DNA from 2 places in the Arthrobacter sp. 10N44_2 genome. Region 1 is predicted to be linked to the other one. Evidence: riboswitches for the same ligand, from Rfam matches in the RefSeq annotation. Region 1 holds a riboswitch; the other holds the start of a gene.

Region 1 (4,334 bases):
GTGGCAAGGGCCTTGATCCCGTAGACCACCGGCACCATGACCAGCAGGGACAGGGCAATGCTGGGCACGTCCACCCGGCCCGGCTTCGGATCGCGGGATTCCGGGATCAGGGCCGGCCCGAGCAGCAGCAGCGGCAGGATGATCGGCACCGCGACCAGCAGGACGGCGCCCCACCAGAAGTGTTCCACCAGCCAGCCGCCGACAATCGGGCCGAGGGCGGCGCCGCCGGAGAAGCCGGCGGCCCAGACCGCCACCGCCAGCCTGCGCCGGTTGGGCTGCGGAAAGATGTTCCGGATCAGCGACAGCGTGGACGGCATTAGTATGGCGCCGAAAAGGCCAAGCCCGGCGCGGCCGGCGATCAGCCATTCCGCACTCGGCGCGAACGCCGTCACGGCCGACACCGCGGCAAAGCCCGCGCTGCCCACGAACAGCAGCCGGCGCCGGCCGATCCTGTCGCCCAGGGAACCCATCGCGACCAGGAGCCCGGCCAGGACCAGGGGATAGGCATCGACGATCCAGAGCAGTTCGACGCCGGAGGCGGTCAGGCTGCTGGCGATGGCCGGCAGGGCGAACGTGAGCGCGGTGTTGTCCACGGCCACGAGCAGGACGGGGAACATCAGCAGGGCCAGCGCCACCCAGTCACGCCACGGTGCCCGGGGCCCGGTGGCCGCAGGAGTGCTGGTGGCTACGGTGATCGATGAAATGCTCATAAGGATAACTGTACCGTCTGGACGGTACAGTTAAGAAATGCGCGTGCGGACAGGCATGATGGGAGGCATGCCCAGGAAACCCGTCGCCCGCGAGGCCGTCCTCGATGCCTTCGAATCCCTGCTCATCGAAGTCGGTGAACGCGCCGCGACGCTGGACGCCGTCGCGCGCCGGGCCGGCGTCTCCAAGGGCGGCCTGCTCTACCATTTTCCGACGAAAGAGGCCATGATCGCGGTCCTGCTGGAACGGCTGGACCGGCTCCTGGCTGCCGATGTTGCGGCCATGGCGGCAGCCCCGGAAGGGGCGGCGGCGTACTTCATCAAGTCCTCGGTGTGGGCGGACACGCCCATGGACCGGGTCTTCGTGGCGGCCACGCGGCTCGCCGAGGTGGCGCACGGGGAAACCCTCCGCCGCTTCGCCGCCGGCCAGGCGAGCTGGCTGGAACTGCTGGCGGCCGACGTCGGGCCCGCCATGGCGAAGGCCGTCCTGTGCATGGGGGACGGGCTGTACTTCAACGCCATGCTGGCGCGGGGTCCCGGCGGGCCGCCGCCGGAAGTCGAGGCGGACGTCCAGAGCCTCCTGGCCGCCGTCGAGCGCCTGCGCGGCTGACGCCCACACCCACACCCTCCGACCCCCTACTCCCCGCCGACCCCCCTTACTCCCCGCCGACCCCCTACGCCCCGCCGACCCCCTACTCCCCGCCGACCCCCTACGCCCCGCCGACCCCCTACTCCCCGCCGACCCCCTACGCCCCGCCGACCCCCTACTCCCCGCCGAATTCGCCGGAAGCGTTCGAGTACGCCGGAAAGTTGCGGCGACTCCGGGCGTTTCCGGCGAATTCGCGCCGCCGGATTCGCCACCGGGTGGCTCGTGGCCCGTAACCTGGGTCCGCCGCCGGGAGGGAGTTTGCGGACGCGCGCCCGGCATAGGACAATGAGAGCTGTGACTGTAGTCACCCCCGATTGAACACCTAATTAAATACGCCTTTGATCTGCGGCGGGAGAGTCCTGCAAGTAGGTACAAGCAGGCGCCGTAGGAGCAAACCCTCCCCAGGAATCTCTCAGGCCCATGTACCGCCGCGGCAAGGCATCTCTGGAAAGTAGCAGGCGTGTCCCGGACATGCTGTGCTCACCGACGGTGCAAGCGGAGCCCTGAAACGCGGGCTGCGCGGAAACTCTCAGGTCCAATACAGAGCGGGGAGGAACCCGAATCAATGTGGCGTACCCTGCGCCGCCTGAGTTATGGAGTTCCTTGTGACTGTTACCCCAGCCTCCACGTCCTTCGTTGACCGGCATATCGGCGCGCGCCGCCAGGCCGACGTCGACGCCATGCTGAAGGCTGTCGGCTACGACACCGTCGACGCCCTGGTGGACACCGCCGTTCCGAAGGACATCCGCCAGGACGCCGACCTCGCGCTCGCCGCGGCCCTGAGCGAGGTCGAAGTCCTCGCCGAGCTGCGCAAGCTGGCGTCGAAGAACAAGACCGCCGTGCAGATGATCGGGCAGGGCTACTACGACACGCTCACCCCGCCGGTGATCCGCCGCAACATCCTCGAAGCCCCGGCCTGGTACACCGCGTACACGCCCTACCAGCCGGAGATCTCCCAGGGCCGGCTGGAGGCGCTGCTGAACTTCCAGACCATGGTCCAGGACCTGGTCGGCCTGCCGATCGCCAACGCCTCCCTGCTGGATGAAGCCACCGCCGTGGCCGAGGCCGTGCTGATGATGCGCCGCGCGAATAAGAACAAGACGGCGCACGACGGCAAGACCGTCCTCGACGCCGACTGCCTGCCGCAGACCATCGCGATCGTCAAGGGCCGCGCCGAGGCCCTCGGCTTCGAGGTCGAGGTCGCCGACCTCTCCAAGGGCCTGCCCGACGGCGTCATCAACGGCGTCGTTCTGCAGCAGCCGGGCGTCTCCGGCCGCGTGTTCGACCACACCGCCGTGATCGCCGACGCCAAGGAACGGGGCGCCCTCGTCACCGTCGCGGCAGATCTCCTCTCCCTGACCCTGATCACGTCTCCGGGCGAGCAGGGCGCTGACATCGCCGTCGGATCCGCCCAGCGCTTCGGCGTGCCGCTGTTCTTCGGCGGCCCGCACGCTGCCTACATGGCCGTCCAGAAGGGGCTCGAGCGCTCCATGCCCGGCCGCCTCGTGGGTGTCTCCAAGGACAACGCCGGCGTTCCCGCCTACCGCCTGGCCCTGCAGACCCGCGAGCAGCATATCCGCCGCGAGAAGGCCACGTCCAACATCTGCACGGCCCAGGCCCTGCTGGCCATCGTGGCTTCCTTCTACGCCGTCTACCACGGCCCGGACGGGCTGAAGGCAATCGCCCAGTCGGTCCACGTCCACGCCAAGACCATCGCCGCCTCCCTGAAGGCCGCCGGCCTGGACGTGCTGCACACCTCCTTCTTCGACACCATCACCGTCTCCGTGCCGGGCCGGGCAGCTGAGATCATCGCGGCAGCCGACGCCAAGGGCGTCAACCTGCGCGCCATCGACGCCGACACCGTCGGCATCTCCGCCGACGAGGCCACGACGGTTGCCGTCGTCGCCGACGTCATAGCCGCGTTCGGCGCGTCCGTGACTGCCGCGGCTGCAGGCACGGACACTGCGTTCGGCCTGGACCCCGCCGTCGAGCGCACCTCCGACTACCTGCAGCACCCGGTGTTCAACACGCACCGTTCCGAGACCCAGTTGCTGCGCTACATCCGTCGCCTCTCGGACCGCGACCTTGCCCTGGACCGGACCATGATCCCGCTGGGGTCGTGCACCATGAAGCTGAACGCCACCGCCGAGATGGAAGCCATCTCCTGGCCGGAGTTCGCCTCCATCCACCCGTTCGCCCCGGAATCCCAGACCGCCGGCTGGCGTGAACTGATCGAGGACCTCGAAGGCCAGCTGACCGAGATCACCGGCTACGACCAGGTCTCCATCCAGCCCAACGCCGGTTCCCAGGGCGAGCTCGCCGGGCTGCTGGCGATCCGCGGCTACCACCTCTCCCGCGGCGATGCCCAGCGCAACGTCTGCCTGATCCCGGCCTCCGCGCACGGCACCAACGCCGCCTCCGCCGTGCTGGCCGGCATGAAGGTCGTGGTCGTGGCCACGGCTTCGGACGGCACGATCGACCACGCGGACCTGACCGTCAAGATCGAGCTGCACAAGGATGCGCTGTCCTGCATCATGATCACCTACCCGTCCACGCACGGGGTGTACGACGCCGATGTCCGCGAGGTCTGCGACGCGGTCCACGCCGCCGGCGGCCAGGTCTACATCGACGGCGCCAACCTCAACGCCCTGGTCGGGCTGGCCCAGCCCGGCATGTTCGGCGGCGACGTCTCGCACCTGAACCTGCACAAGACTTTCTGCATCCCGCACGGCGGCGGCGGACCGGGCGTCGGCCCGGTCGCGGCCAAGGCGCACCTGGCCCCGTTCATGCCGGGCAACGCTGCTGATCCCGCCAACGGCGCCGACGGCACCCCGATCTCCGCCTCCCGCTACGGCTCGGCCGGCGTGCTGCCGATCTCCTGGGCCTACGTGAAGCTGATGGGCGGCCGCGGCCTCACCGAGGCGACCAAGTCCGCGCTGCTCGCGGCGAACTACATCGCGGCCCGCCTCAACGACTCC
Region 2 (4,334 bases), on a different contig from region 1:
CATAGCAATGGCTAGTCATCCTGCACTGATGAAACTCGTCGCTAAAGTTTCCAGTCAAAGAACCCGCTTGGAATGGTGAGGCACCGCTGGATCGACCGCCACGAACCCTCCTGATCCATTGCATCGGAGGCAAGAATCATGCAATTAATGCAGAATGCGCGCAAATCCGCGGATGTGAGGGCCATTCGAGTTTGATGCACTCCGGCTTTGGAGGGCTGCCTGGTGGACCGGCGAGTAGCCCAGCCCCATCAGTCGTACGGTACGGTGTTCCCTCAGGTCATGGGCATTTTCCCGCTTCAAGTGACGCGGTATCGGTGGCAATGGGCGGAGAAGGGGTGATCTTGCATCGGATGCAATAATCACGGTTTTACTTGACATAACGTCCAATATCGGCCGTTGTGGGGTGGCTTGCCAGCCTGCGCGGGTCCGCGGCCGGCGCCGCCTACACCGCGTCCAAGCACGCCCTCGTCGGCCTGACCAAGAACTCGGCCGTGATGTACGGGCCCAGGGGCCTGCGCCGTGGCCCCACCATCGCCAACATCGTGGCCACCTGGGGATCCCAGCTCGCGGCCGAACGCCTCGGCCCGCTGATGCAGGCCACCGCCCGCCACCGCCGCGCAGCTCGCCGCCTCCATCACCTTCCTGCTCAGCGACGACGGCACCAACATCAACGGCGCCATCCTCGCCTCCGACGGCGGCTGGTCCGCCCTGTAGGGGAGCGGCACCCCACGCAAGCGGACGACGGCGGGAGGTCCCGCCGTCGTCCGCTGGATTGGGATCAAATCCGTGATTGCACCATCGGATCCGCTGGTGCAATCACGTCCACACGTCGCGGGTGAGTCCGGATTTTACGAAGACGGGAAGGTGGGCGCGTCCGGTCGCCGGCGAGCGGCAATGGATTTGGCACCCAGCCCCGCCGATGCGATGACTAGGGCCAGCAAGATTTTGGGAGCTGCTCCGCCCTCGGGTCCAAGTGTTGCCGCCAAGATTTGCCGACTCATTAACAGCATCTCCTGCAGGTCGCCAGCCAGGATACGGGTCCCCAGGACGTAGTTGACCGAGATGAACACGGCGGGAACCAACCACAACAGCGCAAGGTTCACGGCCCACACCGCGGTCCGCCGCGCAGGACGAAGGCCGCACCATGCCAGGGCGCAACCAACGAGGATGGCGGGAATCCAGTGAGCGATTGACGGCACTGCGACGGGGACGTTGATGTGCCCAACGAAGCCGACAACCCACTCCACCGTCCACGAAGCGAACGGCACCGCCACGAGTCCGGCGCCCAATGCCGCCAGGCTCCGGGTCCTTGAACAGAGCAGCAGGTGCGCCACGAGGGCAGCAGCGAGGGATGCGGTCACGCCCGCGAGCAGCCCGGCGAAGTACAGGCTCGCCATTGTTCCGCCCGCCAAGCCGCCGTCGAGCACTGTGAAGGACTGGACGGCAGCCGTGAACTGGACCACAAGAACGCCGGCTGCCGCGCACCACGTCACCAGTCGCCGTCGGGCGGGGGACCAGATGCGCACCGCGAGTCCGGCCGCTGCACCTCCTACGGTGAGGAGGGCTACGATCGTGGTGAGTTCGTACTGGCTTAGCGGCAGTAACGACACAGGCATCTGGTCTGGAACGACCTCTGCGCCCCACAAGTTCTGCAACGGGAGCTGTGCGCCGGATACCAGCCAAGGGCCCAAGCCGAGCAATCCTGCGAGGATCCCGATCAGCCACCCCCAAGCGGCATCCCCGGCGGGAGTCCTGCTTGGTGGTCTGCTGGGAGCTGCCTGTTCCATCGCTTGATCCGGAAGGCTCACGGAGGCTCCTTGCGTATGAGCGCTCTGGGAGGGACGCGCATGAAAATGTAAAGTATCCCGTTCAGAATAATGCACCGAATGGACTAACCCCCTGGGTCCGATCCACGAGGTGGACGACGACCTCTGGGACCGCGTGTTCCGGATCAACGACACGGCCCTCATGCGCCTCACCCACGCAAGCGGACGACGGCGAAGAGCTCCCGCCGTCGTCCGCGGGACAGCGACTCAATTGAAATAAATTTTGCATCCTGCCCGGGAACCGGATAAATTGTGAGCTGTGTCACCGACCAGTGGCACAGCTTATGATCTGCGGCGGGAGAGTCCTGCCGGTACGTTCAGCAGGCGCCGTAGGAGCAAATCCTCCCCAGGAATCTCTCAGGCCCACGTACCGCCGCGGCAAGGCAACTCTGGAAAGCAGTCCGGGCAACCGGGCTCACCGACGGTGCAAGTGGCGCGCTGCTATCAGCAGGGCAAAACGGAAACTCTCAGGTCCAATACAGAGCGGGGAGGAACCCGAATCATCGTGGCGTCTTGATGCCACCTGAATTATGGAGTTCCTCTCATGACGGTTCAATCGTCCCCGTCCACCTTCGCAGACCGCCACATCGGCGCCCGCCGCCAGGCCGACATCGACACCATGCTCAAGGCCGTCGGCTACGACAGCGTTGATGGCCTCGTTGACAACGCGGTCCCCGATTCCATCCGCCAGGAAAAGCCCCTCACCCTGGACAGCGCCCTCAGCGAAGTCCAGGTGCTGGCCGAACTGCGCAAGCTCGCCTACAAGAACAAGACGGCCGTGCAGATGATCGGCCAGGGCTACTACGACACCGTCACCCCGCCGGTGATCCGCCGCAACATCCTCGAAGCCCCCGCCTGGTACACCGCCTACACCCCGTACCAGCCGGAAATCTCCCAGGGACGCCTCGAGGCGCTGCTGAACTTCCAGACCATGGTCCAGGACCTCACCGCGCTCCCGGTCGCCAATGCGTCCCTCCTGGACGAGGCCACCGCGGTTGCCGAGGCCGTGCTTCTCATGCGCCGCGCCAACAAAAACAAGTCCGCTGCCGGGGCCAAGACCGTCCTCGACGCCGACTGCCTCCCGCAGACCATTGCCATCGTCAGGGGCCGAGCGGAGGCGCTGGGCTTCGAGGTGCAGGTCGCTGACCTCTCCGCCGGTCTGCCCGACGGCGACATCAACGGTCTCGTCCTCCAGCAGCCGGGCGTCTCCGGCCGGGTGTGGGACCAGTCCGGCGTGATCGCGGAGGCCAAAGAACGCGGCGCACTGGTCACCGTGGCGGCGGATCTGCTTGCCCTGACCCTGATCACCCCTCCGGGCGAGCAGGGGGCGGACATCGCCGTCGGCTCCACCCAGCGCCTGGGCGTGCCGCTGTTCTTCGGCGGCCCGCACGCCGCGTACATGGCGGTGCGCGAGGGCATGGAACGCACGCTCCCCGGCCGCATCGTCGGCGTCTCCAAAGACAACGCCGGCGTCCCGGCGTACCGCCTGGCCCTGCAGACCCGCGAGCAGCACATCCGCCGCGAGAAGGCCACGTCCAACATCTGCACCGCGCAGGCACTGCTGGCCATCGTGTCCTCGTTCTACGCCGTCTACCACGGCCCCGACGGGCTGAAGGCGATCGCCCAGACCGTCCACAACAACACCCGCGCCCTTGCCGCCACGCTGAAGATCGTCGGCCGGGAACTGGTGAGCGACTCCTTCTTCGACACCCTCACGGTCCGCGTGCCCGGCAAGGCCGCCAAGGTCATCGCCGCCGCCGAGGCCCGGGGCATCAACCTGCGGCTCATCGACGCGGACACAGTTGGCGTGTCCGTCGATGAAACCACGACGCCGGAGGTCCTCTCCGCGGTCGTCGTCGCCTTTGGTGCCGGCCCTGTGGTGGAGGCCGAGGGCTTCGAGCTGCCCGAGACCGTGCTGCGCACCTCCGACTACCTGCAGCACCCGGTCTTCAACACGCACCGCTCCGAAACCCAGCTGCTGCGCTACATCCGCAAGCTCTCGGACCGCGACCTTGCCCTGGACCGCACCATGATCCCGCTGGGCTCCTGCACCATGAAGCTGAACGCCACGGCCGAGATGGAAGCCATCTCCTGGCCGGAGTTCGCCTCCATCCACCCGTTCGCGCCGGACTCCCAGACCGAGGGCTGGCGGGAACTCATCAGCGGCCTCGAAGCTGACCTCGCCGAAATCACGGGCTATGACCAGGTCTCCATCCAGCCGAACGCCGGCTCCCAGGGCGAGCTCGCCGGCCTGCTGGCCATCCGCGGCTACCACCACTCCCGCGGGGAGGCCCAGCGCAACGTCTGCCTGATCCCGGCCTCCGCGCACGGCACCAACGCCGCCTCCGCCGTGCTGGCCGGCATGAAGGTGGTCGTCGTGGCCACAGCCTCGGACGGCACGATCGACCACGCGGACCTGACGGCCAAGATCGAGGCCAACAAGGACGCGCTGTCCTGCATCATGATCACCTACCCGTCCACCCACGGGGTGTACGACACAGACGTCCG

Evidence for each region. A riboswitch is a leader RNA that binds a small molecule or an ion and turns the genes downstream of it on or off. The one in region 1 is predicted to bind glycine.
Region 2: another riboswitch for glycine. It lies ahead of gcvP (aminomethyl-transferring glycine dehydrogenase); the one in region 1 lies ahead of gcvP (aminomethyl-transferring glycine dehydrogenase).

Annotation. Positions count from the first base shown of each region.
Region 1 covers NZ_JBFTHT010000029.1:21,306-25,639, forward strand. The annotation lists gene AC1DBX_RS20230 (MFS transporter) at 1-710, opposite strand, end outside; gene AC1DBX_RS20235 (TetR/AcrR family transcriptional regulator) at 778-1,317, shown strand; glycine riboswitch at 1,696-1,794, shown strand; glycine riboswitch at 1,796-1,910, shown strand; gene gcvP (aminomethyl-transferring glycine dehydrogenase) at 1,950-4,334, shown strand, end outside.
Region 2 covers NZ_JBFTHT010000026.1:5,640-9,973, reverse strand. The annotation lists partial or broken gene AC1DBX_RS19640 (SDR family oxidoreductase) at 411-714, shown strand; gene AC1DBX_RS19635 (hypothetical protein) at 849-1,616, opposite strand; glycine riboswitch at 2,112-2,209, shown strand; glycine riboswitch at 2,211-2,318, shown strand; gene gcvP (aminomethyl-transferring glycine dehydrogenase) at 2,371-4,334, shown strand, end outside.